Regions from separate parts of the Pseudomonas sp. P108 genome, predicted to be linked through region 2. Evidence: riboswitches for the same ligand, from Rfam matches in the RefSeq annotation. Region 2 holds a riboswitch; each other region holds the start of a gene.
The links. Region 2 has a riboswitch for cobalamin ahead of cobW (cobalamin biosynthesis protein CobW). Riboswitches for the same ligand answer to the same signal wherever they lie in the genome.
Positions count from the first base shown of each region.

Region 1: it holds a riboswitch for cobalamin, as region 2 does, so the genes downstream of both, cobO (cob(I)yrinic acid a,c-diamide adenosyltransferase) here and cobW (cobalamin biosynthesis protein CobW) in region 2, are expected to answer to the same signal.
Region 3: it holds a riboswitch for cobalamin, as region 2 does, so the genes downstream of both, QOM10_RS12210 (ABC transporter substrate-binding protein) here and cobW (cobalamin biosynthesis protein CobW) in region 2, are expected to answer to the same signal.

Region 1 is NZ_CP126691.1:1,964,428-1,974,587, forward strand. It holds gene QOM10_RS08655 (AI-2E family transporter) at 1-22, shown strand, start outside; gene hda (DnaA regulatory inactivator Hda) at 230-934, shown strand; gene QOM10_RS08665 (C40 family peptidase) at 1,149-1,766, shown strand; gene QOM10_RS08670 (C40 family peptidase) at 1,987-2,523, shown strand; gene QOM10_RS08675 (PQQ-dependent sugar dehydrogenase) at 2,657-3,970, opposite strand; gene QOM10_RS08680 (hypothetical protein) at 4,037-4,621, opposite strand; cobalamin riboswitch at 4,785-5,015, shown strand; gene cobO (cob(I)yrinic acid a,c-diamide adenosyltransferase) at 5,095-5,706, shown strand; gene QOM10_RS08690 (cobyrinate a,c-diamide synthase) at 5,703-7,052, shown strand; gene bluB (5,6-dimethylbenzimidazole synthase) at 7,100-7,750, shown strand; gene cbiB (adenosylcobinamide-phosphate synthase CbiB) at 7,747-8,655, shown strand; gene cobD (threonine-phosphate decarboxylase CobD) at 8,648-9,640, shown strand; gene QOM10_RS08710 (cobyric acid synthase) at 9,637-10,160, shown strand, end outside.
Region 2 is NZ_CP126691.1:2,959,085-2,969,244, reverse strand. It holds gene QOM10_RS12995 (TerC family protein) at 1-156, opposite strand, end outside; gene QOM10_RS12990 (phospholipase D-like domain-containing protein) at 535-2,181, opposite strand; gene QOM10_RS12985 (vWA domain-containing protein) at 2,356-3,018, opposite strand; gene QOM10_RS12980 (ATP-binding protein) at 3,021-4,022, opposite strand; gene cobN (cobaltochelatase subunit CobN) at 4,248-8,096, opposite strand; gene cobW (cobalamin biosynthesis protein CobW) at 8,099-9,172, opposite strand; cobalamin riboswitch at 9,271-9,483, opposite strand.
Region 3 is NZ_CP126691.1:2,759,904-2,770,063, forward strand. It holds gene metE (5-methyltetrahydropteroyltriglutamate--homocysteine S-methyltransferase) at 1-569, shown strand, start outside; gene QOM10_RS12195 (GNAT family N-acetyltransferase) at 774-1,325, shown strand; gene QOM10_RS12200 (ABC transporter ATP-binding protein) at 1,264-2,028, opposite strand; gene QOM10_RS12205 (iron ABC transporter permease) at 2,025-3,029, opposite strand; gene QOM10_RS12210 (ABC transporter substrate-binding protein) at 3,038-4,051, opposite strand; cobalamin riboswitch at 4,195-4,389, opposite strand; gene QOM10_RS12215 (Ppx/GppA family phosphatase) at 4,432-5,367, opposite strand; gene phnX (phosphonoacetaldehyde hydrolase) at 5,717-6,544, opposite strand; gene QOM10_RS12225 (LysR substrate-binding domain-containing protein) at 6,619-7,488, opposite strand; gene QOM10_RS12230 (MFS transporter) at 7,499-8,794, opposite strand; gene psrA (iron-containing alcohol dehydrogenase PsrA) at 8,924-10,015, opposite strand; gene phnE (phosphonate ABC transporter, permease protein PhnE) at 10,126-10,160, opposite strand, start outside.

The DNA of each region.
Region 1 (10,160 bases), 990 kb from region 2:
CGTTGACGATCCGCAGTTGTAATGGCACAGGGGCGGCCCGGCGAATAGCCGGGTTGGCCCGTGTCCTGCAGGCGCTGGCGCCAAAGAATCTGTCATAAAACCAGCGTGTTAACGCAAACCTTTGATTTTGCTTGGACTCTGTCGCATTGTGCGCTCAGCTTCACGGGTATAAACTTCGCAAACTTTACACAGAGGCCACTAACGGTTCCTTGAGAACTGTTCAGTCAGCATGAAACCGATTCAGCTGCCCCTAGGTGTGCGTCTGCGTGACGACGCCACCTTCATCAACTACTACCCAGGCGCCAATGCCGCTGCACTCGGCTATGTCGAGCGTCTATGCGAAGCCGACGCCGGCTGGACAGAAAGCCTGATCTACCTGTGGGGCAAACACGGCGTAGGGCGTACGCATCTGTTGCAGGCGGCGTGTCTGCGATTCGAGCAGATGGGGGAACCGGCGGTGTACTTGCCGTTGGCCGAGTTGATGGACCGCGGCGTCGAAATCCTCGATAACCTCGAACAGTACGAACTGGTTTGCCTGGATGACTTGCAGGTGATTGCCGGCAAGGCTGACTGGGAAGAGGCGATGTTTCACCTGTTCAACCGTCTGCGTGACAGCGGTCGGCGCTTGCTGATTGCCGCTTCCACCTCTCCGCGTGAATTGCCGGTCAAACTGGCTGACTTGAAATCGCGCCTGACCCTGGCGCTGATTTTCCAGATGCGCCCGCTCTCCGATGAAGACAAATTGCGCGCCTTGCAATTGCGCGCGTCGCGTCGCGGTCTGCACCTGACCGACGAGGTCGGGCATTTTATTTTGACTCGCGGCACCCGCAGCATGAGTGCGCTGTTTGACTTGCTTGAACAGCTCGATCAGGCCTCTTTGCAGGCTCAACGCAAGCTGACCATTCCCTTCCTGAAGGAAACGCTAGGCTGGTAACGGCGCGGCTTTCAGCGTGTTTCGGCATATTTCAGGCGCCAGAAAATCCGCTTTCCAGCGCAGTGTGCAGGCCGCGTATCGGTTCAAATGGGCTTAAGCGCTTAGATGTAAACGAGAAACCGGGAAGTCACAAAAAGATCGATTGAATTTGCAAATGAGACTGATAGCGGGCATAGTCTCGGCTTCTTTACAACTATCAGCCACGGTCGTGCCCATGCTAAAGCGCTTCGCACCCCTCGTGCCTCTCGCACTCGTCACCCTGTTGTACGGTTGCGCTGCTCATTCTCCAGTCCAAGAGCAGCCTCAACAGGTTAAAAATTCTGCCACGGCTCAGTCTTCCGTTATTTACCAGGAAGAACTGGACACCGAAAAAGAACTCAACGAATTCAATGGCAAGAAGCCTTATCAGCTTCCTGTTCTGGCCGACAGCATCCTCGAACGCGGCATGTCCCTGATTGGTACCCGTTACCGTTTCGGCGGTACCTCTGAAGCCGGTTTCGATTGCAGCGGTTTCATCGGCTACCTCTTCCGTGAAGAGGCCGGCATGAACCTGCCGCGCTCCACCCGCGAAATGATCAACGTGGATGCGCCGCTGGTCTCGCGCAGCAACCTTGAGCCGGGCGATCTGCTGTTCTTCGCCACCAACGGTCGTCGCGGTCGTGTCAGTCACGCCGGGATCTACCTCGGTGACAACCAATTCATCCACTCCAGCAGTCGTCGCAGCGGCGGTGTTCGCATCGACAGCCTGGGTGACAGCTACTGGAGCAAGACCTTCATCGAAGCGAAACGCGCTCTGGCCAACGCTCCGACCGTAGTCACGGCTCGTAAGTAATCCCCCCGTTGTCGCTGCGTTCGCGGCGACAATCGGGCTTCCGGCAACGGAGTAGACGTATACTTTACAAGGTGAAGTTAAAGTCTTACTTGAAGTTTGCCGCGTAGCCGCTAGAATCCTGAATCTATATTGATGGCAAACCGCCTGCGTGCTCACGCAGGCGGTTTTCTTTTCTGTCCATCGGCAGAAAAAGCCGCAGCCAGATCAGGATGTTCTGCTTATGACGATGTCGGCCCGCCTCACATTGATGCTCTGCGCAGCGCTGCTCAGCGCCTGCGCCAGTCGCACGCCGCCACCTGCGCCGGTGGTTCGTGCCCCGGTCGTGTTCGGCCCCTCCCAAGCTTTTTCGCCTGCTGCTGAAGACGTGCTGTTTCGCGCGCTCGGTCTGGTCGGCACGCCTTATCGCTGGGGCGGCAACACGCCGGATTCAGGGTTTGATTGCAGCGGGCTGATCGGTTTTGTCTACCGTGATGCGGCGGGCATTTCTTTGCCACGTTCGACGCGTGAGCTGATCGTCATGCAGGCACCGAATGTCGGTAAGGAAGGCTTGCAGACCGGCGATCTGATCTTCTTCGCCACCAATGGCGGCTCGCAGGTCAGTCATGCGGGGATCTACGTCGGCGAAGGGCGCTTTGTGCATGCGCCGGCCACGGGCGGCACGGTGAAGCTGGACAGTCTGTCGAAGGCGTATTGGCAGAAGGCTTATCTGAGTGCCAAGCGGGTGTTGCAGCCGGAGCATCTGGCGCATAACCCGTAGTAAAAATCGCAGCCGTTCTAATGTGGGAGCGAGCCTGCTCGCGAAAGCGGTGTATCAGTCAACTCAATGGATGCTGACACTATGCATTCGCGAGCAGGCTCGCTCCCACAGTTGTTTCAGGTCACATTCAACATCACTTCGTGGCTGAGACTCGCCAAACCTTATTGCCAACATCATCCGCCACCAGCAAGCCACCCTGCTGATCGATCACCACGCCCACCGGGCGGCCCAGTGCATTCTCATCCTTGTCGAGGAACCCGGTCAGCACATCCACCGGTGTGCCACTCGGCTTGCCGCCGGTAAACGGCACGAAAATCACTTTGTAGCCACTGTGCGGTTTGCGATTCCATGAGCCGTGCTGGCCGATAAAGGCACCTTCCTTGAACTGCGCCGGCAGGTTGTTGCCCTCGGCGAACGTCAGGCCCAAAGACGCAGTGTGCGGCCCGACGGCGTAATCCGGGGCAATGGCCTTGGCCACCAGATCCGGGTTTTGCGGCGTAACGCGGACATCGACATGTTGGCCGTAGTAGCTGAACGGCCAGCCATAGAAACCACCGTCCTTCACAGAGGTGATGTAGTCCGGCACCAGATCACTGCCGATCTCGTCACGTTCATTCACTGCCGTCCACAGCGCGCCACTGGTGGGTTCCCAGGCCAGGCCATTGGGGTTGCGGATGCCCGAGGCAAAGATCCGGTGATTGCCGGTCGCCCGATCAACTTCCCAGATCGCGGCGCGACCTTCTTCCTTATCCAGACCATTTTCGCCGACGTTGCTATTCGAGCCGACCGTGACGTACAACTTGCTGCCGTCCTTGCTGGCGATGACGTTTTTGGTCCAGTGGTGATTCAGCGTGCCGCCAGGCAAATCGACAACCTTGATTGGCTGCGACTTGATCTCGGTCGCGCCCGGTTCGTAGTTAAAGCGCAGCAGGCGATCGGTATCGGCGACGTACAGATCGTTGCCGACCAGCGTCATACCGAAAGGTGAGTTGAGGTTTTGCAGGAACACTGTGCGCGTCTCAGCGACGCCATCGTGGTCGGCGTCACGCAGCAAGGTGATGCGGTTTGGGCTGGGCACGCCAGCGCCGGCCTTGCCCATGACCTTCTTCATGACCCAGCCGCGAATCCCGCTGCTGTCATCCGGTTTTGGCGGAGCATTGGTTTCCGCCACCAGCACATCGCCGTTGGGCAGCACATACAACCAGCGCGGATGATCGAGGCCTTCGGCGAACGCTGCCACCTGGGTGCCAGCCGCCGCTGTCGGTTTGCCGCCCTCGGGCCAGCCGATCGCCGGGGCGATGTTCACCGTCGGGATCAGGGTCTTGTTCGGTTCGGGCAGCTTCGGCGACGGGCCGGTGCCGTCGGAGACTTGCAGGCTGGAGGTCTCACCGCAGGCGGCGAGCCCTCCGGCGAAGGCGATGACAAAAACGAGCTGGGGCTTGCGCATTGCTGATCTTCCCTATGAATGCATTCCTAATCATAGAGGAGGGCGCAAGCCCGATGGTTCAACTGCTCAGCCGCGGGCTTCCTTGAACAGCACGGCGATTCCCGGGTGATAGTTGCCCGCTTCGCTGCGCAACTTGCGGTAGGCGTAAGGGAAATACCAGGCGACCGCGCAGGTGTGTTCCTTTTGCAGATCGTCGACCATGTCCTGCAGCTCTTCGGGGCTGGCGCTGTGCTGGGGTTTTTGCGGCGCGATAAACAGGCAGCCGAGCTTGAGATCGCTGGCGTAGCTGATGCGTTTGGCGTCGTTGGTGATATCGAGCAGGGCTTGGGTCAGATTCAGGTTGGTGACCTTCGGCCAGCGCTGAGTGGCCTGGATAAAGGCGCGGTCTTCGGCGCCGGCAAGAAACAGATCGGCGCGAGCGTTGCGCTCGCCTTCTTCGTTCTGCTTGCGCGTGGGAGTTTCGTTCAAGGTCACCAGCTCAGCCATCCAGGCCGCCGCCGAGAGCAGTCCGAGATTGGCTTTCTCGTCATGCCAGTAAGGGGTATCGCTGTCGCCGCGCACGGCGTTGTAACGGTCGATACAGTCAAACCAGCGTTCGAGCACCGGGCGCAGGAATTCCAGGCGCGGGTTGCTGATGATCATGCCTTGCATCGTCATCATCCTTTATTGTTGTGGTGGGCTTTTCGGGAAAAGCATGGCTCTTTGATATCATTTGTATCAGTGTGGCACAAGATTGGCGGCAGATAATTGATCGGCGGCAGTTATTCGCCCGATGGCCGCCTCTTTAATTGACGCTCCACCCCCAACCCTCTAACCTTCGCGGCTTGTTTCAGGTGCTCTGTGACCTGCGTCGACAGAGTGAAACAGGGAAGCCGGTGAGGGTTGTCTTCAAGCGAAGAACTACCACGATCCCGGCGCTGCCCCCGCAACGGTAAATGAGTGAAAGCTGCGCCTTGAGCCACTGCCTCGAAAGAAGCGGGAAGGCGCGCAGTCAGGCCAACGCCGCTCATGAGCCCGGAGACCGGCCTGATCCATCCAGCGGCATCACGGTGGGCGATGCCAGGCTTTTTGCCGTCTATTCTTGTGCCTGCCCGCCGTTATCCAGCCTCAACGGAGAGCTCCCCATGACTGATTCCCCCGAGCGCGACGAACGCCATCTGGCGCGTATGCAGCGCAAAAAAGCCGTGATCGACGAACGTATCGCCAACTCGCCTGACGAGTGCGGCCTGGTGCTGGTGCTGACCGGCAACGGCAAAGGCAAAAGCAGCTCGGCGTTCGGCATGCTCGCCCGTGCCATGGGCCACGGCATGCAGTGCGGTGTGGTGCAGTTCATCAAGGGCCGCAACAGCACCGGCGAAGAGTTGTTTTTCCGCCGCTTCCCTGAGCAGGTGCGCTTCCACGTGATGGGCGAAGGCTTCACTTGGGAAACCCAGGATCGTCAGCGCGACATCGCCGCCGCCGAAGCCGCGTGGGCGGTGTCCCGCGAACTGCTGCGCGATCCGTCGATTGGTCTGGTGGTGCTCGACGAATTGAACATCGCTCTCAAGCACGGCTACCTCGATCTTGATCAGGTGCTCAGCGATCTGCAGGCGCGTCCGCCGATGCAGCACGTGATCGTCACCGGTCGCGCGGCCAAGCCGGAAATGATCGAGATGGGCGACACGGTCACCGAAATGGGCATGCTCAAACACGCCTTCCAGGCCGGCATCAAAGCGCAGAAAGGCGTCGAACTTTGAATCAACCACGTCACTGCCCGGCGGTGCTCATCGCCGCGCCGGCTTCCGGTCAGGGCAAGACCACCGTCACCGCCGCGCTCGCCCGTTTGCATCGCAATCAGGGGCGCAAAGTGCGCGTGTTCAAATGCGGCCCGGACTTCCTTGATCCGATGATTCTCGAGCGCGCCAGCGGTGCGCCGGTGTATCAATTGGACATGTGGATGGTTGGCGAGCAGGAGAGTCGTCGTCTGTTGTGGGAAGCCGCTGCCGAGGCGGATCTGATTCTGATCGAGGGCGTGATGGGCCTGTTCGATGGAACGCCGTCCAGTGCCGATCTGGCGCGGCACTTCGGTGTACCGGTGCTTGGCGTGATTGATGGGACGGCGATGGCGCAGACCTTTGGTGCGTTGGCGCTGGGTCTGGCGAGGTATCAGCCGGACCTGCCGTTCGCTGGCGTGCTGGCCAATCGTGTCGGTACTTTGCGCCATGCGCAATTGCTCGAAGGCAGTCTCACTGAAGGCCTGCGCTGGTACGGTGCATTGTCCCGCGAGACCGGTATCGAACTGCCGAGCCGGCATCTCGGCCTGGTGCAGGCCAGCGAACTGAATGACCTCGATGTGCGTCTCGACGCCGCTGCCGACGCTCTCGCCAGCAGCTGTGAGGTAGCGCTGCCACCGGCGGTTGAGTTCGCCGCGCCTGACATCATCGCTGTCGAGCCACTGCTGAAGAATGTACGCATTGCCGTCGCCCGTGATGAGGCGTTTGCCTTCACCTATGGCGCGAGTCTGGATCTGCTGCGGGCGATGGGTGCTGAGTTGAGTTTCTTCTCGCCGATCCGCGACACGCAATTACCTGAAGCGGACAGCGTGTATCTGCCCGGTGGTTATCCGGAGTTGCATCACGTTGCGCTGGCGCAGAACACCGCGATGGTTGAAGCGATTCGTGCGCATCATTCAGCGGGTAAACCGTTGCTCGCTGAATGTGGCGGGATGCTGTATCTGCTCGATTCGCTGACGGACGTTGAAGGTACTCGCGCCGAATTGGTTGGGCTGCTCAAAGGCGACGCGGTGATGCAGAAGCGTCTGGCGGCGTTGGCGTTGCAAGCGGTGGATCTGCCGGAAGGTTCGCTACGTGGGCACACTTATCATCATTCCCTGACGACTACCGAACTGGCGCCGATTGCACGGGGTTTGAGCCCGAATGGTGGGCGTGGGGCCGAGGCGGTTTATCGGGAAGGGCGGATGACGGCGTCGTACGTGCACTTTTATTTCCCGTCGAATCCGACTGCGATTGCCGCATTGTTTACGCCAGACCGTGAGGCCGCCTTCGCGAGCAAGCTCGCTCCCACAGGGGATCGCGTTTCTTGAGCAAGCACCCCGTCCAATGTGGGAGCGAGCTTGCTCGCGAAGAGGCCATGACCGACAACGCATTCTCCGAAGCCGAGCGCGAAGCGGTTTACCGAGCCATCGCCGAACGCCGCGACATGCGCCATTTCACCGGTGGCAGCGTTGAGCCGGATCTGCTGCGCCGACTACTGGAAGCCGCCCACCAGGCCCCAAGCGTCGGCCTGATGCAGCCCTGGCGTTTCATCCGTATCAGCGACCGAGCCCTGCGCGGGCAGATCCAGAACCTCGTGGAAGAAGAACGCGTGCGCACCGCTGAAGCCCTCGGCGAGCGCAGTGACGAGTTCATGAAGCTCAAGGTCGAGGGCATCAACGATTGCGCCGAAGTGCTGGTCGCCGCGCTGATGGATGATCGCGAAAAGCACATTTTCGGTCGTCGCACGCTGCCGGAAATGGACATGGCGTCGTTGTCTTGTGCGATCCAGAATTTGTGGCTGGCCTCGCGCGCCGAAGGCCTCGGCATGGGCTGGGTCTCATTATTCGAGCCGCAGGCGCTCGCCGATTTGCTGAAGTTGCCCGAAGGTGCCAAGCCTCTGGCCGTTTTATGTCTGGGCCCGGTCAAGGAATTCTATCCGGCGCCGATGCTGGTACTCGAAGGGTGGGCGCAGGCGCGTCCGCTCAATGAGTTGCTGTACGAAAATTATTGGGGAGTGAGTCAATGAGTGTGGCGTTGTTGAGTGTCGCCGCGGTGGCGCTGGATGCGCTGCTCGGTGAACCGAAACGCTGGCATCCGCTGGTGGCGTTCGGCAATTTTGCCGGGCGCATCGAGCAACGTTTCAACGCCGGTGGTCGTGGCTGGCGCAGCCATGGCGTCACCGCGTGGGTGATCGCGGTGCTGCCGCTGACCTTGCTCGCCACGGCGTTTTCCTGGGCGCCGTACGTGGGCTGGGTCGTCGAGATTCTCGCGTTGTATTGCGCCCTCGGCATGCGCAGCCTCGGCGAGCATGTCGCGCCAGTGGCTGCTGCCTTGCGCGCGGAAGATCTTGAAGAGGCGCGCAAACGCGTCGGCTATCTGGTCAGCCGCCAGACCGATGAACTCGACAGCACCGCCGTCGCCCGCGCCGCCACCGAATCGGTGCTGGAAAACGGCAGTGACGCGGTGTTCGCCGCGCTGTTCTGGTTTGTCGTGGCGGGTGCGCCGGGCGTGGTGCTCTATCGCTTGAGCAATACGCTCGATGCGATGTGGGGTTATCGCAACGAACGCTTCGAACGTTTCGGTTGGGCGGCGGCGAAAATCGACGACGTGCTCAACTACATTCCTGCGCGTCTGGTGGCGTTGACCTACGCGCTGCTCGGCAAAACCCGACTCGCGTTGAAGTGCTGGCGTACGCAGGCGCCAAAGTGGGACAGCCCCAACGCCGGCCCGGTGATGGCGGCCGGAGCCGGAGCCTTGGGCGTGGAGTTGGGCGGCCCGGCGATCTATCACGGCGAACTGCACGAGCGACCGCAACTCGGCGAAGGCGCTCCAGCGGATGCCGATTCCATCGACCGTGGCTGGCAATTGGTCCAGCGCGGCGTATGGTTATGGCTGCTGATTCTCTGCGTGGGGGCTGAATTCTATGCTTGAGCACGGTGGCCGGCTGCGCAAGGCTGCACTCGATTACGGCATTGCCGAAGCGGATTGGCTCGACCTGTCCAGCGGCCTCGCGCCGTGGCCGTTCCCGATCCCGGAAATCCCGCTGCGCGCCTGGGCGCGTTTGCCGGAAACCGATGATGGTCTGGAGCAAGCTGCGTGCGATTACTACGGTGCCGCGCAAGTGCTGCCGGTGGCCGGTTCGCAGATGGCCATTCAGTTGCTGCCGCGCTTGCGCCGCGCCGGCAAAGTCGGCGTGTTGTCACCGTGTTATGCCGAACATGCCGAAGCCTGGCGCCGCAGCGGTTACATCGTGCGCGAAGTGCTGGAGCAGGAAGTCGAATTTTTTCTCGACAGCCTCGACGTGCTGGTGGTGGTCAACCCGAACAACCCGACCGGCCTGAGCCTGACCCCGGCACGATTGCTCGACTGGCACGCGCGGCTTGCCCGGCGTGGCGGCTGGCTGGTGGTCGATGAAGCGTTCATGGATAACACGCCGCAACTGAGCCTGGCGCCGCATGCGCATCAAGTCGGGCTGATCGTGTTGCGTTCGTTCGGCAAGTTTTTCGGTCTGGCCGGGGTGCGTCTGGGCTTTGTGCTGGCCGAGCGCAAGTTGCTCAAGCTGCTCGCCGAACAGGTCGGGCCATGGGCGGTGAGTGGGCCGACGCGGGTGCTCGGGCAAGCGTGTCTGCAAGACACCGAAGGGCACACACGCCAACGGATTCGCAGTGATGAGGCCAGTGAGCGGCTGGCAGCGCTGCTTGAACGCTACGGCTTCAAGCCGCAGGGCGGTTGCGCGCTGTTCCAGTGGCTGATCACCGAGCATGCCGAAGCGATGCACGGGTTCATGGCCCGTCGCGGCATTCTCCTGCGCATCTTCACCCACAACAGCAGTTTGCGTTTTGGCCTGCCTGCCAATGCAACTGAAGAGGCACGTCTCGAACACGCTTTAAGCGCTTTTGCCAAGGATCACCCATGACCACCCTGATGGTGCAGGGCACCACTTCCGACGCCGGTAAAAGCACACTGGTGACGGCGCTGTGCCGCTGGGCGACCCGCCAAGGTGTCGCGGTCGTCCCGTTCAAGCCGCAGAACATGGCGCTCAACAGCGCGGTGACCGCTGATGGTGGTGAGATCGGTCGCGCGCAAGCCGTGCAGGCGCAAGCGGCGTTTCTTGAACCGCACACCGACATGAACCCGGTGCTGCTCAAGCCCAACAGCGACACCGGCGCGCAAGTGATCATCCATGGTCGCGCCGTGACTTCGATGAATGCCGTGGCGTATCACGACTACAAAGCCATCGCGATGAAAGCGGTGCTTGCGTCCCACGAGCGGCTCAGCGCTGCGTATCCGCTGGTGATGGTCGAAGGCGCGGGTTCGCCGGCGGAGATCAATCTGCGTGCCGGCGACATCGCCAACATGGGGTTTGCCGAAGCGGTGGATTGCCCGGTGCTGCTGATCGCGGACATCAATCGCGGCGGGGTTTTCGCCCATCTGGT
Region 2 (10,160 bases):
CGACAGGCCGATAATCCGCGCACGGTCGCGCTGATGCGGCGGCAGTTTGTCCGCCAGGATTGCGATGAACACCAGGTTGTCGATACCCAGCACCAGTTCCAGCACGATCAATGTCAACAAGCCTAACCAGGCTGTGGGATCCGCTAACCATTCCATAAAACGTCTCGATCTCTCTCAGTGAATTCAGGCTGCCGGACACGGCAAAGCGCAACGCGAAAGCTCTGGAGCCGCGTTAGCAACGATAGTCGGATGTCGGAAAACTGAATGTTGCGAGTGCATCAAGACCGCGCCATGGCGCGAGGGGAAGCGGTAACTGGGAGGCTCCGAGAGGGTGTTCATGTAGATCCTGAATGAAAAATGGCCTTGGAGCGTACAGGCTTTGGGAACATTTCCTACAGCGGCAAATCATTTCAAAATCTGTAACAGCTCTCCAGATACCCCTGTAGGAGCTGCCGAAGGCTGCGATCCTTTGATCTTGTTTTCTAATGCCAAAGTCAAAAGATCGCAGCCTGCAGCGGCTCCTACAGTACCGTGTCAACGGCCAGCGAAGCGCAACCGCGACAGCTGCCGCAAATCCCCTTCGATGTAGTAATCATTGGTCCAACGGTCATCCACCGCTAACGGGTTCACCTGCTTCAACGCCAGTTTTTTCGCAAAATAACGAAATCGGTAATGCTCATAAAACCGCAGCAACTCCAGGCCATAACGATCCGCCAGATCGGTGTCGCCACGAATGATCAGGTAGTTTTCATCATTGCCATTACTGGCCGAAGCGCTGAGGTTGTGGCTGCCGCTGATGATGGTCGGGGTGTCTGTGGTGAAGTCAGTGACCACCGCTTTGGTGTGCACCAGCAGATTGCCTTTCTGGCCTTTCATGTTCTCGCGCAGCCAGCCTTCCAGCCCGGTATTGAGCAACGCAGTGGCGGCGAATTCGGCGCTGCGGTCGGCGTGGAATCCGCTGATGCGACTGGCAGTGTTCTGCAGACCATAACGCAGAATGTCATCGTGCGGCTGGCCGAGTAACGCGTTAAGAATCGCGTCCGGCAGCGAAAACGCCGTGACGAACAGCACGTCCTTTTTTGCCGCGCTGATGATCTCAACGAACGCTTTCAGGTCAGCCCCGCCGGTACGCGGTGAAAAACCGGCGAATAACGGCTGTTGCGCATTCATCGGGTTGTGTTCGGTGACCCAGTCGCGGGTTACACCGACATCATCCGGCTGCACCCAGATCTGCTCGAACATTTGCAGATAACTGGCGGCAACCGATTCATCGTCGAGCACATGCACCACGTTGGCCTGCCGATAAACCCCGTTGGCGGTGAAATTGGTGCTGCCACACAGAACCGCTGCAGGCTGATGCTCGCCGCTGCCATCGACGCGACTCAGAACGATGAACTTGTTGTGAAAGATGTTATGGGTCACCCGCCCGCGTTTGCTCGCGAGCGGCAGCGCCGCCAGACTCGCTTGGTTGATCGTGGTGTCTTCGTCATCCAGCCGCGCGTGATACAGCACCCGCACCTTTACGCCCCGCGCGAATGCCGCGTTCACCGCCTCGATGATCGCCTGCAACTGGTATTCATAGATGGCAATGTCCAGCGCCCATTGCTCATCGACGGCACGCTCGATAAAACCCCGCAAGCGCCCGAGCAAGCCGTTTTCCAGCCACTGACGGGCCGCATCGGGCCAGGCTTCGATGGGCATGTTTTTGTTGGCGCTGATCTGTGCGTCGAGATCGGGAAACTTGCGCTGGAATGCCTGACTGGCGGCAACGGCGCGATTGAAGATCACGCTTTGGTTGCTCGGGTGACCGTCATCGGAAGTGATCGTCAGCTCCAGCGATTCACCCAACTGCACGGCGTCGGCAGAGCCGTAGGCCAGGTGCACACGATAGTGAAGGGTCATGCCCGGATTGACCGCGTAATCAGCCCAGCGAAATTTCTGCAGCGGAGCGGTATCGCTCGGTGTGGCGTGGAACTGCGCAAAGGTGTGCGGCTTGCCGGGGAAGGTCAGGCTGTTAAACAGAAACAACCAGGGTTTGGCGCCCTGCTGCTTTTCGATGGCAAACCCCAGCAGGCCTTTGCGCCGGGGCTCGGCCAGATCCATGGCGAGCAGCACGCCGTTGGTGCCGGCGTAGGCTTTGACGCGGAAATCGTCTGCGGGATTTCTGACCAGTACGCGCATCGCTCACTCCTTGTGATTGGGGCTGGGTGCAGCATAGAGCAGGGATGCGGGTTTGAGTGTTTAAATGAAAAACCGAGGTGATGCCTTCGCGAGCAGGCTCGCTCCCACATTTGAACGCATTCCAGGGTGGGAGCGAGCCTGCTCGCGAAGACGTTCGAACAATCGCCGAAAAGCTCAGAGAGAATTCAGCTCATCGATATGTCGATACTCTGACCCCAACGCCTCGGCCAGATCCCGCGCCCGGCCCAACCGGATCGGCCCGCGCTCGATATCGATCAACAACCCCGGACACGCCAGCGTCGGCAATCCCGACCACTGTTTCAAACGCCCATCGGTCACCACCAGCAACCGCTGCTGCTCCGCAGGAAAACGCTTGCGCCGCACCGCCAGCCATTGCTCGGCCTGCATCAGTGCCGCCATTAACGGCGTGCCGCCGCCGGCACCCAAAGTCTCCAGCCAGACGCGCAAGCCGCTCGACGCTTTCAACCCTTGCACCTGCCATTTCGGCGCCGCGCCACTGGCCGTCAACAACGCCAGGCGCGCACGTTGGCGGTAAGCGTCATCGAACAGTTGCGCGAGCAGGCCTTTGGCATCGCTCAAAGCCTGATGGCGCCGTGTCGAGGCCGACGCATCGACGATGACCAGCCATAGTTCATGCGGCGAGCGCGTGCGCAGTTGAAACAGCAGATCCTCACGCCCCCGAGGACGCCCGTTGAGCAACGTGCCCGGCCAGTTCACCGTACCGCTGCGAGCGACATGACGCTTGCCTTGGCGTCCGTTGTCCAGTCGTCCGGCGCGGGGTCTGGCATTCGCCCCCGCGTCGGACCGGGGGCGAATGCCTAAGGCTTTTTTGGCCAGCTCGGCACTTCACGGCGAGCGCCCGTGGCGAGCGCGGGCGCCGGCATGTCACCCCACTGGCCCTGCCCTTCGCTCGGCGAAGCCTGAGCCTCGGCGGGTGATTGTGCTGACTGTTGAGGGCTCGATGCCGGTTGCTCACGACGACGATGGCGCAGGGCAAACTCGGCCACGGCGTCGATATCTTCTTCACCAATCACCTCAGCCCCGCGCCATGCAGCATGAGCCCGGGCGGCGCGCAACCAGACCAGGTCGGCACGCAGACCATCGACCCCGGCGGCAAAACAGCGCTCGGTAATCTGTGCCAGCGACACGTCGTCCAGCGCTATGTTTACCAAGGCAACGCGAGCGGTTTCGCAGCGAGTACGCAGGGCTTGTTGCTCAGCTTCCCACTGCGCGCAGAACACATGCGGGTCGCTGTCGAAATCCAGTCGCCGGCGAATGATCTGACCGCGTTCGGTCGGTGCGGTGTGGCCACTGAGGGCGACGTTCAAGCCGAAGCGATCGAGCAACTGTGGACGCAACTCGCCCTCTTCCGGGTTCATGGTGCCGATCAGTACGAACTTCGCCGAATGCCGATGGGAAATACCGTCGCGCTCGATCAGGTTGGTGCCGCTGGCGGCGACATCGAGCAGCAGGTCGACGAGGTGATCTGGCAGCAGATTGACTTCATCGACGTAGAGCACACCGCCGTCAGCCTTGGCCAGCACACCCGGCGAAAACTGCGCACGCCCCTCACTGAGGGCAGCGTCGAGGTCGAGGGTACCGACCAGACGTTCTTCGGTGGCGCCCAGCGGCAAGGTGACGAATTGACCACTGGCGAGAAGATCGGCCAGGCCACGGGCCAGCGTGGACTTGGCCATGCCACGCGGGCCTTCGATCAACACGCCGCCGATTTTCGGGTCGATGGCGGTGAGGCACAGGGCGAGTTTCAAGTCATCGGCGCCGACCACGGCGGAGAGCGGGAAATGTGGTGTGTCGGTCATTTGGGTTTTCTCTGTCGTGGTCGTGGGTGTACTTGGCATTGTGGGGTGTCAGTTGGGGTGGCCCTCTCCCAGAGGGAGAGGGAACTGACCGAGTTGCTTTTGCAAGGTACGCCGACCTGAATTATCGAGTTGACTTCGATTCTGAACAGCACACAAATCGGCTCCCTTTCCCCCTCGCCCCTTGGGGGAGAGGGCTGGGGTGAGGGGGTGACTTTCCTGAGGACGCTACATATCTTCCTCAATATCCAGCAGCAGATTCTCCAGCGCCTCTTTATAAGCCCCCGGCTCCTGCCACATCCCCCGCTGTTGCGCCTCAAGCATGCGTTCGGTCATATCCCGCAGCGCATGCGGATTATGCTCGCGGACAAACTCCCGAGTCGCCGGGTCGAGCAAATAGGCATCCGCCAACAATGCGTACTGGTGGTCATCGATCAACTGCGTGGTGGCGTCAAACGCAAACAGGTTATCAACCGTCGCCGCCAGTTCGAACGCGCCTTTATAGCCGTGCCGCTTGACCCCGTCGATCCATTTCGGATTGGCCGCACGTGAGCGAATCACCCGGTTCAGCTCTTCTTTCAAGGTGCGAATCTTCGGCAGATCCGGCTGGCTGTGATCGCCGTGATAACTGGCCGCCGCTTCGCCGCGCAGGGTTTCCACGGCGGCGAGCATGCCGCCCTGGAACTGGTAATAGTCGTTGGAATCGAGCAAGTCGTGCTCGCGATTGTCCTGATTTTGCAACACCGCTTGCACCTGACTCAGGCGCTGCACGAATTGTTCACGGGCGGCGGTGCCTTCGTCGGAACCGCCGTAAGCGTAGGCGCCCCAATTCAGATAAACCTCGGCCAGATCCTCGCGGCTCTGCCACAAACGCCCGTCGATAGCGCCCTGCACGCCCGCACCGTAGGCACCGGGCTTGGCCCCGAAGATTCGCCAACCGGCCTGACGCCGCGCCGTTTCGTCATCAAGACCCGATTGCAGCAAAGACTCGCGCTCGGCGCGCACTTTAGCCGCCAGCGGATTGAGATCATCCGGCTCGTCCAGTGCCGCCACTGCTTGCACAGCGGCGTCGAACAGGCGGATCAGGTTGGCAAAGGCATCGCGGAAGAATCCGGAGACTCGCAGGGTGACATCAACGCGCGGGCGGTCGAGCAGGCTCAGCGGCAGAATCTCGAAATCATCGACACGCTGACTGCCAGTGGCCCACACCGGGCGCACGCCCATCAGCGCCATGGCCTGGGCGATGTCGTCGCCGCCGGTGCGCATGGTCGCGGTGCCCCACACCGATAATCCGAGCTGACGCAGGTGATCGCCGTGGTCCTGCAGGTGACGCTCGAGAATCAACGTCGCCGACTGGAAACCGATGCGCCATGCGGTGGTGGTCGGCAGATTGCGCACGTCGACCGAGTAGAAATTGCGTCCGGTCGGTAGCACGTCGAGGCGACCACGGCTGGGCGCGCCGCTCGGGCCGGCGGGGACGAAACGACCGCTGAGGGCGTCGAGCAGGCCGCGCATTTCAGCGGGGCCGCAGGCATCGAGGCGTGGGGCGACGACTTCGCGCAGATTGTCGATGATTGCGCCGACTTCAGCCCAACGCGGTCCTTGTAGGAGTGAGCCTGCTCGCGATGGCGGTGTATCAGGCAAATCTGTATCGAATGACACTCCGCTATCGCGAGCAGGCTCACTCCTACAAGGGGATTGCAGCGTCTGGAAGATCAGTTCAGTGGCGAACAATTCGAGGCGTTCGCGGGTGTCGCCGGCGGTGCGCCAGACTTCGTCGCTTTGCTCTTGCAGCTCTGCGGGACGCGGGCCGGTCCATGGATCGGCCAACGCACAGTCGAGCGGATCGAAACCAAGTTCGAATGCTTTGGCCAGTGCGCGCAGCAGGCTCGACTGCGCGCCCTTCCCGTCTCCGCGCGGAATACGCAACAACGCCAACAACGTATCAATGCGCAATCGCCCGCTCGGTGACTCGCCAAAAATGTGCAAGCCATCGCGAATCTGCGATTCCTTCAAATCACACAAATAGGTATCGAGACGCGGCAACCAGATCGCCGCGTCGGCGTCGCTGTCCATCCCGGCGTCGAGTTGCAGTTCGCGGTCGATCTGCGTGTCCCGCACCAGTTGCAGAATGTCGCGCTGCAACTCGCGGGCGCGACGCGGATCGAGCAACTGCGCTTCGTAATATTCGTCGGCCAGCAGCTCCAGATTGCGCAACGGCCCATAGGTTTCGGCGCGGGTCAGCGGCGGCATCAGGTGGTCGATGATCACCGCTTGCGTACGCCGCTTGGCCTGGGCGCCCTCGCCCGGGTCATTGACGATAAACGGATAGATGTTCGGCAGCGGCCCGAGCAATGCGTCCGGCCAGCAGTTTTCCGAAAGGCCAACGCCTTTGCCCGGCAGCCATTCGAGGTTGCCGTGCTTGCCGACGTGAATCACGCCGTGGGCGCCGTAGGTGTTGCGCAACCAGAAATAAAACGCCAGATAACCGTGCGGCGGCACCAGATCCGGATCGTGATAGACCGCGCTCGGATCGACCTGATAACCGCGCGCCGGCTGAATGCCGACGAAGGTCAGGCCGAAGCGCAGACCAGCAATCATCATCCGCCCGTCGCGGCACATCGGATCGTTTTGCGGCGGGCCCCAGCGTTCGACAACGGCGGCGCGATTGGCCTCGGGCAGCGCATTGAACATCGTCAGGTACGCGTCCATCGCCAGGCTTTGCTGGCACGGGCGCAGATCAATCGTGTCGAGATCGTTGCTGACGCCGCCGAGCAATTGCTGGATCAACTCGGTGCCGCTGCCCGGCAGTTCAGCGGTGAGCGGATAACCCTCAGCCTGCAACGCGCGCAGGATATTCAGCGCCGCTGCGGGCGTGTCGAGGCCGACGCCGTTGCCGATGCGTCCGTCGCGGGTCGGGTAATTGGCGAGAATCAGCGCAATGCGTTTTTCGCCATTCGGCACCCGTGCCAGAGCAATCCAGCGCCGCGCCAGTTCCGCGACAAAATCCATGCGCTCAGGCTGCGCGCGGTAGCAGACCACATCGGACTGGCTGCGCTCACTGCGCCAGGCCAGATCCTTGAAACTGATCGGCCGGCTGATGATGCGCCCGTCGAGTTCCGGCAAGGCAATGTGCATCGCCAGATCCCGTGGCCCCAGACCTTGCTCGCTGTCACGCCAGCCGGGCTCGTTGTCCTGCGCGCAGATCGCCTGAATCACCGGAATATTGCGGCGAAACGGCCGCAGATGCGGCGCTTCAGGGCTGGACTGAGCGAATCCGGTGGTGTTGAGAATCACCCCCGCCTCGACTTCATCCAGCCAATCCTCGACCACCGCCAGGCAGCCGGGTTCTTTCAGACTGGCCAGCGCGATCGGCAGCGGATTCAACCCCGCTGCCTGCAAGCGCTGGCAGAAAACATCGATGAACGCGGTGTTCGCCGCTTGCAGGTGCGAGCGGTAAAACAGCACCGCCGCCACCGGGTTTTCCGGCAGCCATTCGGCTTGCCAGTCACTCAGTGCGGCACTGGTTTTGTTCGGGTGGTAAATCGCCGTGCGCGGCAGGGTTTGCGGTTCTTCCCAGGCGTAATCGCGGGCGAGCCAACGGCTGGCCAGACAGCGGAAGAAATCCAGCGCATTGCCCAGGCCGCCCTGTCGCAGGAATTGCCAGAGCCGGTCGCGATCTTCGGCGTTGACGGTGCTCAAGTCGCTGAGCTCCGGATCGGGACGGTCATCGCCCGGTACCAGAATCACCTGCACGCCACGTTCGGCCAGCTCGACCAAGCGGTCGACGCCATAACGCCAATAGGCAATGCCGCCGTGCAGCGAGATCAGAATGACCTTGGCGTGACGCAGCACTTCGTCGACGTACAGATCGACCGAAGCGTGATTCTGCACCTGCATCGGATTGGCCAGACGCAGGCTCGGATAATCTTCCGGCAACTGCTGCGCGGCTTCGGCGAGCAGCGCCAGGCTGGAGTCGCCGCTGCACAGGATCACCAGCTCGGCGGGGGTTTGGCCAAGGTCGGCAATGTTGTCATCCGAGACGAAACCGCCGGGCTGAGTCCTGAGCAGGTGCATGGTTAAACGCTGAGCGCAGCGCGCAGTTGCGCTTCGAGTTGGGCGGCGTCGAGTTCCTGACCGATCAGCACCAGACGCGTCACGCGCGCTTCATCGGCGCCCCACTGACGGTCGAAGTGCTTGTCGAAACGCGTGCCCACGCCCTGGATCAGCAGGCGCATCGGTTTGTTCGGAATGGCAGCGAAACCTTTGACACGGAGGATGCCGTGCTTGACCACCAGTTGCGTCAGGGCATCGAGCAGTAGGCTTTCGTCGGCTTGTGGCAGTTCGATGGAGATCGAATCGAAGGCGTCGTGATCGTGGTCATCGTGGTCGTCATCGCCTTCACCGTGGTGGTGATCATGGTGGCTGTGGCGGCTGTCGATGTGTTCTTCGGAACCGGCGCCGAGGCCGATCAGCACGTCCAGTGGCAGACGGCCGTTGCTGGCTTCGATGATTTTGACGGCGGGCGGCAGTTCTTCGGCGACTTCGGCGCGTACACGGGCCAAGTCTTCGGGGCTGGTCTGGTCGGCCTTGTTGAGGATGACGAGGTCGGCGCTGGCCAGTTGGTCGGCGAACAGTTCGTGCAGCGGCGATTCGTGATCGAGGTTCGGGTCGAGTTTGCGCTGCGCATCGACTTGATCCGGGAACGCGGCGAAGGTGCCAGCGGCTACGGCCGGGCTGTCGACCACGGTGATCACCGCGTCAACGGTGCAGGCGCTGCGGATTTCCGGCCACTGGAAGGCTTGCACCAGTGGCTTCGGCAGGGCCAGGCCCGAGGTTTCGATGAGGATGTGATCGAGGTCACCGCGACGCGCGACCAGTTCACGCATCACCGGAAAAAATTCTTCCTGAACGGTGCAGCACAGACAGCCGTTGGCCAGTTCGTAGACGCGGCCGGTGGCTTCTTCTTCGGTGCAGCCGATGGTGCATTGCTTGAGGATTTCACCGTCGATGCCCAGCTCGCCGAACTCATTGACGATCACCGCGATGCGACGGCCTTGGGCGTTATCGAGCATGTGCCGCAGCAGCGTGGTTTTGCCCGAGCCGAGGAAGCCGGTGACGATGGTGACGGGGAGTTTGGCCAGTGTTTTCATCGGTATGCCCTTTGGCAAGCGGCGGGCATACGGGACGAGAACCGGCCACGCGCGTGCGCGCCGGAAGCGTTCGCCACCGGATCACCCCGCCCGGTTGTAGTGAGAATCTGTGACGAGGCAGGTCTCCTGGCTGACGGTGTTCAGGCATTGGGCCTGGCGTTGGCTGCGCCTTCCCGCTGGCTCATCGATTGAGCTGGCAGTGGCGTGGCAGCGAACATCACCGTTCACAGTTGCGGGGGCAGCCGCGGCATTGACCGCGTTCCCTTCTTAGCTTCGGCAACGGCCGAAGAACCTCGAAAGCGCAAGGCTACGCATCGTCTAAGGGTGGGTCAATGGGCGTTGAGTTTTGGTTTTGGGGGCATATCCGTTGCTGCGGGTGCTGCCGCCGGCGGTTTCGCTCTTACAGCGAGTCCCTTTTTCAAACGCCAAAAAGGAACCAAAAGGCTTTGCCCCTGGCGTACGGCACTTCGCTTAGGCTCAGTGTTCCCTCGCTACGGTGTCCATCCGGGGGCATCGCCTACGGTTTGCTTCGCTGCACCTCCTCTCGATGAATGCGGCTGCGCCGCACGGCGCTGCGCGCCTACCCCCGGATGAACACCTTCGCTCGGCCTGCCGAAGGGGCAAAAGATCAAAAGCCAAAGCCAAAGCCAAAGCAGGATCAAAAACCAGATCAAGAGCCCCTCACCCTAGCCCTCTCCCCAAGGGAGAGGGGACTGACCGAGGTGTTTGGGAGAGCTACGCCGACGTGCGATACCGAGTTGAACTCAAGCTTTGAAAAGCCCAAAAATCGGCCCCCTCTCCCTCGGGAGAGGGCTGGGGTGAGGGGAAGCACCACCACAAATCCAAAGCCGACCACGCCCCGCTCTTCACCACTCAATAGGCCGAGTGTCAGCTCGCCTGCTCTTGATCTTGATCCACGGGCGACGTCGGAAGGCTGAGTGGAGGGATTGATCCGGGCGTGGGAGCGTAGCGACCGTTTGGCGCAGCC
Region 3 (10,160 bases), 200 kb from region 2:
ACGTCAGCCGCGAAGTGCAGGCGCGGCAACTGGCGCTGGCGATTCGTGATGAAGTGGTGGATCTGGAAGCCGCCGGCATCAAGATCGTGCAGATCGACGAAGCGGCGTTCCGTGAAGGTCTGCCTTTGCGTCGGGCGCAGTGGCAGCATTATCTGGACTGGGCGACTGAGGTGTTCCGCCTGTGCGCCTCCGGTGTGCGCGACGAAACGCAGATCCACACGCACATGTGCTACAGCGAGTTCAACGATGTGATCGAATCCATCGCGGCGATGGATGCCGACGTGATCACCATCGAAACCTCGCGTTCCGACATGGAATTGCTGGATGCCTTCGAAGCCTTCGCTTACCCGAACGACATCGGCCCGGGCGTTTACGACATTCACTCGCCACGCATCCCGGATGCTTCGGAAATGGCTAATCTGCTGCGCAAGGCGGCCAAGCGGATTCCGGCCGAGCGGCTATGGGTCAACCCGGATTGCGGTTTGAAAACCCGTGGGTGGCCGGAGACGGAAGCGGCGCTGGTGCACATGGTCACCGCCGCCCGGCAGCTGCGTAAAGAACTGGCCTGACACTCTGGCTGCATGAAACACAAAACCTGTGGGAGCGAGCCTGCTCGCGAAAGCGTCTTGTCAGTCAACATCAATGTTGGATGATCTGCCGCCTTCGCGAGCAGGCTCGCTCCCACAGGGTTTTGTGCAAGTCATGAGATTGGATGGCTTCGCGGGACCTGTTGTTGCTACTGTGGCCAGCCGCAGTCCAGGCGCTTTCGCTACATGAAACATCACCCCTTTATTCAAGCTGTTTCCGACGCCGACATTCCTGCCGTGCTGGATTTTGTCTTCAAGGCCCGTGCCGAGCTTTTCCCCAAGCTCAGCGCGACCGGCATGCCTGACGATCTGGCGCGTTTTGCCGAGGTTTATCTGCGTGGGGAAGGGCGCTTTCTGATTGCTCGTCATGCGGGGCAGATCGTTGCCTCCATCGGCTATCTCCCTTACGACCGACGCTTCCCGAACCTTGATTATCCCGGCCGCAAGGTAGTGGAAATCGTGCGCCTGTTCGTCGTGCCTTCACAACGGCGTTCCGGGTTGGCCGGTGCGATTTATCGATCACTCAAAGACCTGGCACTCGCCGACGGAGTCGGGGTGATCTACCTGCACACCCATCCGTTTCTGCCGGGGGCCATCGAGTTCTGGCAGCGGCAGGGTTTCGAGATTATTGCTGTCGACGCTGACCCGGTGTGGCAGACCACGCACATGCACAACGTCATGAGTGAAATCGAAGAATCTGCGCCCCATCGAACGGGTCCGTCAGATAGTGCGCCCTGACCCCGAACGTCTCCTGTAATCGCTGCGGTGTCAGCACCGCCAACGGTTCGCCCAGCGCCACCAGCCGCCCGCGCTCCAGCACCGCCAGACGATCGCATTTCAACGCCTGATTAAGATCATGCAAGGCGATCAGCGTGGTCACCGGCAACGCCTGCACCACGTTGAGAATGGTCAGCTGATGCTGAATGTCGAGGTGGTTGGCCGGTTCGTCCAGCAACAGGATTTGCGGTCGCTGCGCCAGGGCCCGAGCGATGTGTACCCGTTGTCGCTCACCACCGGACAGGCTGCGCCAGAGACGGGTGCGCAGGTGCATCGCGTCGACGTCGGTCAGCGCCTGCTGAACAATGGCGTCGTCGGCCGCGGACCACGGTTGCAGCGCCGACAGCCAAGGCGTACGCCCCAGCGCCACCGCATCGAACACGCGAATGCCGTCGTCGGTGTCGGCCTGTTGCTCGACCACCGCAAGCGTTTGCGCAATGCTGCGCCGGGCCATTTTGCCCAGGCGCTGACCTTCGAGCAGCACCTCGCCAGCGCTCGGTTCACGCAGCCCGGCCAGCAACTTCAACAGGGTGGATTTTCCCGAGCCATTCGGTCCGACGATGCCCAGCGTCTCGCCGCGCTGAACCTCAAGGCTGACACCATTGAGCAACTCGGCGCCGCGCACCTTGAAGGTCAACCCGGAGCAACTCAGAACATTGCTCATCGCGCCGATCTCCGACCCACCAGAATCAGGGCAAACACTGGCGCCCCGACCAGTGCGGTAATCACCCCGACCGGAATCACCTGGCCCTTGATCAACGTGCGCGACAGCACATCAGCGGCAATCAGAAACACTGCGCCGCCCAACGCACTGGCCGGCAACAAGCGCGCATGCCCGGTGCCGAGCAACAGCCGCGCGGCGTGGGGAATCACCAACCCGACAAAACCGATCGAACCGACAATCGACACCATCACCGCCGTCACCAGTGCCGCGCAGCCAATCAGCAGAATCTGCACACGTCGCACCGGAATGCCGAGGGATGCCGCCGAATCCGCACCAAAGGTAAACGCATCCAGCGCCCGCCGATGCCACAGACACACGACCAGTCCCAACACGGCCACCGGCACCGCCAGCCACACCGACGGCCAGCGCACGCCGCCGAGATTGCCCAACAGCCAGAACATGATGCCGCGCGCCTGTTCAGAGCTGGCCGAGCGGGTGATCAAAAACGCCGTGAGCGCGTTGAACAGCTGCGAGCCGGCGATCCCGGCAAGAATGATCTGCCCGGTGCCGCTGGCCGAACCGCTGACTCGCGCCAGCACAATCACCAGCACGAACGCCGTGACTGCGCCGGCAAATGCACCGACTGACAGCGAGATGATCCCGGCGCCGACACCGAGCAGCGCCACCATCACCGCCCCGGTCGAGGCGCCGGCAGAAATCCCCAGCAGATAGGGATCGGCCAGCGGGTTGCGCAACAGCGACTGCAAAATCACCCCGCACGTCGCCAGACCGGCACCGCATGCAGCCGCGACCAGTGCGCGGGTCAGGCGATAGTTCCAGACGATGCCTTCGTCGATAGGATCCAGCGCGTACCCGGCGCCCCACAATTTGTTCGCCAGCACTTGCACGACCACGCCCGGTTCAATCGAGGTTTCGCCGATGGCCACACCAGCGACCACTGCAATCAACAGTGTCACCAAGGCCAGCAGCGTACGGATCAGACTGGCACTCATTGCGACAGGTCATTGCCGTTGATGGCCGTGGCCAATTGCTCGATGCCATCGAACATGCGCAGGCTCGCCTGCATGGCCATGGCGTCAAGAATGATGATGCGGTTGTGCTTCACCGCGTCCATGTTGCGCGTCACCGGGTCAGTGCGCAGGAAGGCGAGTTTCTTTTCATAGTCGTCGGCGGGGAAGCGTCGACGGTCCATGCGCGCGATGACGAGAAAGGTTGGATTAGCCTTGGCGATGGTTTCCCAGCCGACCGTTGGCCACTCTTCATCGGACTCCACCACGTTACGCACGCCGAGGGTGCTGAGCATGAAATCGGGAACGCCTTTGTGCCCGGCCACGAACGGCTCGATGTCCATTTGTGCGCTGGAAAACCAGACCAGCGCGCTGGCATCCTTCAGCTGTTTGCCTTGGGCTGTGGCAATCGATTTGGCGAGGCTGGCTTTGAGCTCGTCGTTGAGCTGCTGGCCACGCTCCTGAACATCGAAGATCTGCGCCAGTTGGCTCACGCTTTTGTAAATCGTCTCGATGCGAAACGGCGCCAGTCGCGTGCCATCGGCGCCGACGAGGTTGTCCTTGGCTTCGCAATCGGAAGGCAGCAGGTAGGTCGGAATCTTCAGTTCATGAAATTGCTCGCGGGTGCCGACCGCGCCTTGCGGGCCGACCATCCATTCCAGCTCCACGGCGACCAGTTCCGGGCGCTTGCCGATCACCGATTCGAAACTTGGCTCGTTGTCAGCCAAACGCTCGATCTTGTCGTCCTGGGCTTTGTATTTGGCCAGCACATTGTTGAACCACAACGAGGTGCCGACGACTTTGTCGCCCAGGCCCATGGCGTAGAGCATTTCCGTGCCGGCCTGGCCGATGGTCACGGTGCGCGTCGGTGCGTGCTGGAAGGTCAGGGTGCTGCCGCAGTTTTCGACGGTCAGTGGATAGACAGTCGATGCCGCCTGCGCCATGGCGCCAAGGCTCAGGCCGGTGATGAGGGTGGCGATGCGGGGCAGCAGCATGTGGCAGTCTCCGAGGGAACCGTACGGGGAGCGGGAGAGTACGGTCTGGAAACACACCATCGAACGCGGTCAGGAAAACAGCGCAAGGCCGGGCAGCCAACGAAGACGCGCACGGCACGATGTCCTTCCCGGACACCCCGCCGGTTAGTAATCACTGTGCCGGCAGGTCTCCTGACTGATGCGTCATCGCCTGGCTCCGGCCTTCCCGGGATTCACCCAGTGGCAGTCGTGGAGCAGGCTCGGCACCTACAGTTGCGGGGGCAGTTCCGATCAGTGCTGAGCAAGCACCTCGGATTCCCTGTTAGTCCCGTTCGGGAACCGGCGGCGGCATGGTAGTCGATCGAGCCGCTGAAGGGGAGACGAATCTGCCGTGACGAGGATTAGTGCTGGCTCATCAAACCGTGCAACACGCCTAAACGCAGGCCCGGTTCGGAGGGCAGCATTTGCGCGATGCCGAACACCTTGAACGCCGCCAGCATCAACACCAGACCGCCGGGCAGAATGCTTTGACGATGCGGTTGCAGCCCGGCCAGTTTCAGTTGCTGGACGTTGTTCACCTTCAGCAGAAGCAACGACAGGCGCAGCAGTCCGCCGTAGGTGATACCGTCCTGACCGTAGTCGTTGAGGCGATTGGCCTTGAGCACTTTGGCCAGCATGCGCGCGGTGCCGGACGAACCGATGGTTTGCTGCCAGCCCTGAGCGCGATAGCGTCGGGCAACCTTTTCAAACTGCAGGATGGCAAAGCGTTCGGCCTCCTGTAGGGCACCGGCGGACACGTCACCGCCGCGAAAGAAGCGCGTGCTCAAGGTGCCACTGCCAATGGCGATGCTTTCGGTGAGCAATGGTTGTGAGCCTTGGCCGAGGATCAGCTCGGTGGAGCCGCCGCCGATGTCGACCACCAGGCGCAGGTCTACGGCGCTCGGCAAGGCGTGGGTCACGCCGGCGTAGACCAGCCGCGCCTCTTCATGGCCGCAAATGACGTCGATGGGAAAGCCCAGATGCCGCTCGGCACTGGCCAGAAACAGTTGCGCATTGTCGGCCTCGCGCACTGCGCTGGTCGCCACCGCGCGAACCCGGCCGGCCTCGAAACCGCGCAGCTTCTTGCCGAACCGCGCCAATGCCTGCCAGCCGCGATCCAGTGCCAACGCATCCAGCGCACCACCATCAAAACCTTCGGCGAGACGCACGGGTTCACGCAGGGTTTTCACTTCCTGAATCTGCAAGCCCTTTCGACTGCGCACTGACTGGCCGATCATCAGGCGAAAGGCGTTCGAACCCAGGTCGATGGCGGCAAACAGCGAGGCGTCGTCTTTCATGGGAATCCTTGCAATGCATCCGTCGCGAGGCTCAAGACGGTTTGCGAGGATTCTGCCGTGATCTTGATGACATCCTGATGACGGGGTGGGGGCGGTTCAATGAATTTGGTGCTGTCATGACACTGTCATTATCCGGCGTCTATGCTGAGGCCAATACATCGCGTGTTCTTAAAGTTTTTGCTGCCAGTTTTGGCAGCTTTTTTTTGCCCGCGATTTGGCAATGCCGCGAACTGATCGTTCCCATGCTCCGCGTGGTAATGCCTCTAGGGACGCTCCGCGTCCAGTGACGCGGAGCGTCACGGGCTGCATTCCCACGCAGAGCGTGGGAACGATCAGGGGTAGGGGCTACTCAGCAGGCTTGCGGGGTTTCGCCCCGGGCCAGACGCGCATTGATGTCTTCGATTACCTCAGGCAACTCGGCGATGGTGTCGATCAGATAATGCGGGCGCGAAGGCGCGAACATCTTGCCAATTCGCTCACGTTCCTCTGCCAGACGATCCGATGGCAGCGCTTTGAACTGCTCATAGGTCAGCCCCAACGCATTCCCCGAGCAGGTCAACGCCACCGTCCACATCCCCGCGCTACGCCCTTCAAGAATTCCGGGCCAGGTGTCATCGACCTTGACGCACGCCGCCACGTCACTGATGCCCAAGGCAATCACATTGGCCAGGGCCTGCGCTGGATATGGCCGGCCATTCGGCACTTCATCGGTGGCGACGACATGGTCAGCGACGTAGCCATTTTTCCGCGCCAGTTCGACGACCTTGGCCATCACCACCGCCGGATAACCGGAGCACGAACCAATTTTCAAACCCTTGTCGCGCAACGCTGCAATCGCCTCGAGCGCACCCGGAATCAGCGCTGAATGCAGGGCGATTTTCTCGATCTGCAACGGCATGAAGCGCTCGTAGATTGCCGTCACATCGTCGTCACTCGGCAAGCGGTCGAACGCCGCACGATAACGCTCGGCAATCTGCGGCAGGTTGCACAGGGTGCGGATGTGATCCCACTTGCCCATGCCCATTGGCCCGCGCGCTTCTTCCAGCGATACCGCGACGCCGAACTCGGCAAAGGCTTCGACGAAAATCTGCGTCGGCGCAAACGAGCCGAAATCGACAACGGTGCCGGCCCAGTCAAGGATCGCGGCTTGCAGGTGAGTCGGTTGTTGGTACTGCATGGTCAATCTCCGTTTTCAGGTAAGCGTGGGCCGTCCCTCGGTAATGAGGTAGGCGGTTCAAGGGTCAGTGCTGATCAGGTCAGCGGTGGATTCGCATCAAACAGTTCGGCAATCACTGGCCGGTTCCTGCGGATGCCGAGGCAGCACAGGTGGTATTCGATAAAGAACGGGTGGTCGACAAAGGTGATCGGCGTGGTGCCGGGTGTTTCGGCGTACTCGACGGCCGAGACAAACCCGATGCCGATGCCCTTGACGATGGCGTGCACGATGGCTTCGCGGCTGTTGAGTTGCATGACGCAATTGAGCTCGATATCGAGACGCTTGCAGCTTTCTTCCACCAGTTGGCGGGTGCGCGCACTTTGTTCGCGCATCACCCATTTTTCGCGGCTGATTTCGTTGATGTGTACCTGCGCCTGACTGGCCCACGGATGGTCATCGCGCACCACAGCAATGATCGGATAACGGTGATACAGCCGCGTGTGGAAGCGCTCATCGAATTCCGACAGCGCCAGAATCGCCACGTCGATATCGAAGTTGAACAACCGCGCCAAGGTGTCCTTTTCCGAGGAAAACGAGGTTTCCAGTTCGATATCCGGGTGGCGCTGCATCAGCTCATAGGTCAGATTCATCGCGATCGGCGGTGACACCGCGCCGAGGCGCAGCATGCCGGTCTTGCGCTGCTTGAAGCTCTGCAACAGTTGCACCGCTTCATCTTCCTGGCCGAACAGACCTTGAGTGATCGCGTAGAGCTTGTGCCCGGCGGCGCTCATCTCGATGTAGCGTCCACGGCGATGGAACAGCTCGACCGAGAAGGTTTTCTCCAGCGCGTTGACCTGCTCGCTGACGGTCGGCTGACCGACGCAGAGGTACTCCGCCGCGAGGGTGAAGCTGCCGGTCTTGGCCACCGCATGAAACGAACGCAACCACTTGTGATACTGGTACATGCAAGCCCCGTCAGCGTCGGATGAACAATGCCACTGCCGCACTGCACAGGCAGGCGCTGGTGACCACTATGAAGATCAGAGACGTATTTGCCGTGGTGTCAAGCAGACGCCCGATCAGTGGCTCGGCCAATCCGGCGAACAGGTAGGAGGAAAAGTTCATGATCCCGGTCGCCGTACCGGCGCGTTTGGCGCCGACCAGATCCGGGCACAGCGCCCAGAAACTCGAGGCCGGGCCGTAGACGAAGAACCCGCAAAGGAACAACGCGACCAGGCCGATCACGCTGTGTGGCGGCAGGCTCCACATCCACAGGCTGGTGGCGGCGCCGAGGAACATATAGAGCATGATCGCCAGATACCGCTTGGAGCCGAACAGTTTGTCCGACACCCAGCCGTTGCTCAGTGCACCGACCGCCATGCCGACGGGGAGGGCGACAGTGATCCATTTCGGATCGATCATGCCGTCACCGCTTTTCCAGTCCGCGCCGAGAAAGTGCACCGGTACCCAGACGATCAAGCCGTAGCGCGCGGCGTTTTGAAAGCCCAGTGACAGCGCGGCGATGAGCAGGCGAGGGTTTTTCAACACGGCTTTGTAGCGTTGGGCCGAGGACTCGACTTCGCCCTGTGCCGCTTCCTGATGCTTGTCGTCAGCGTTGGCCACACCGGTATCGCCCACCGGTTCGAAACCCATATCCTGCGGGCGTTCGCGGGCAACCAGATAGAAAATGATCCCGCCGGCGAGCATTAGCAGCACCGGCAAACGGAAGATCCAGCGCCATTCCAGTTGCAGCACTTCAAGCACAACGATAGAGGTGACGTACGACAGAATCGACGCGCAACCGGCGGCGAAAGTGTAGAAGCCATAGACCTTGCCGCGCTCGCCCGCCGCCCACCAATTGGCAATCAACCGACCGCCCGGCGCCCAGCCCAAGGCCTGAAAGTAGCCGTTGACGCCCCACGGCAGAATCAGGCTGGTGAAACCGCTGGCGAAACTGGTCACCCAGTTGGCACCGCAGGACAACACTGCACCCAGCGTCATGATCCGCCGGCCACCGAACTTGTCGGCGAGGTTGCCGTTGATGGCTTGGCCAATCGCATAGGCCCAGAGCATCGCCGCAGAGGCCCAGCCGAGGGTTTCCTTGCTCAGGCCGAACTCGGCCTGAATCCCCGGAATGGCAAAACCGAAGGTCTGCCGCCCGGTGTAGAAAAACAGGTAACAGAACATCGCCGCCAGTAGCATGCGCCACTGCGCGACCCGGAACGAGGCAGAACGGACGGCGAGACCAGGCATGGTTTGGGCACGATTCATGATCTTTTCCTTATTGTTGTCGGTTCCCGCCGGTTGTCGTCGGCGGGTGCACTCTTTTTCGGTGCGGCAGGAAATCACCGCGGCGTGACGCCGCTGGCGGTGCTTGGGTTACTCGGGTGTCATCAGGCGTCAGGCGGCTTGCGAACCAATGAAGTTCTTGCCGCGTGCGCCCTGCATCGCGAGATGGATAATGGCTTCGGCGTCCTTGGCCGAGACGCCGTAATCGGCAAACTCGGTCTTCACCCCGAGGCTGTGCAGGAACTCGCGCAACTGCTGCTGGGCTTTGCCCAGGTCCGCGCCGAACACCCTTTGCAAGGTACGGTCGCGAGTGGCGTCGTGACCCCAGGCCAAACCCAAAACCAGCGGCAAGGTGAAGGAGCAGGCGATGCCGTGAGGCAAGCCGTGGCGCAAGGTCATCTCATAGGAAATCGAATGCGCCAGCGCGGTTTTGGTGTTGGAAAACGCTAGCCCGGCCTTGAGCGCAGCGAGTGCCATGCGGCTGCGCAATTCGTGACTGGAGAGATCTTTGTGCAGACGCGGCAGGCATTCGAGGATGTCCTCGATTGCGGAGATCGCGAAGGTGTCCGAGACCGGGTTGGCGTTCACGTTCCAGATCGCCTCCAACGCATGGGACAGCGCATCGAGACCGGTGGAAACGGTCACGCCGGCCGGTACGGTGAGCATCAGTTGCGGGTCGATGATTGCCACGCGCGGCCAGGTGCAGTCCAGATGCAGCGAGTATTTCTTCTGGCTGGCGCTGTCCCAGATCGTCGCCCACGGGGTGACTTCGCTGCCGGTGCCGGCGGTGGTTGGTGCGGCGATCAGTTGTTTGCAACGGGCCGGGGTGAACGGTTTGCCGCTCGACAGCAGGCTCAACAGTTCATCGAACCGGCCGGATTCGGTGCCGACGATCAACGCTTTGGCGGTGTCGATGGCGCTGCCGCCACCTACGGCGAGGACCACGTCACAGTCGCCGGCGTGCTGCCAGAAGTGCTCGTAGGTGCTGCGCAGGTGGGCGACATCCGGGTTGGGCTGAACGTCTTCGAACACGTAGACCAGGCGCTCGCCGAGCAAGGCTTGCAGGCGATCAACCAACCCCAGGCCACGGGCCTCGGGGAAGGTGACGAGGGCCACGGTTTGCTGGTCGGTAATGGCAGCGAGGTCTTGCAGGCTGCCCCAGCCGAAACGAGTATCGACGGGGTTCTGGAAGCGGGCAGTCATGGTGGATCCTTATTGTTGTTGTCGTGTGGCGCCATACTCAGCGCCCGTCGACAACGGCTCAAATCGATAATTCGCAGGTTTGAATCGGCTCAGCCGATAGCCGCTCGACGTCAGTGTGCCGAACCGCTCTGGATCGCCGCGCGCA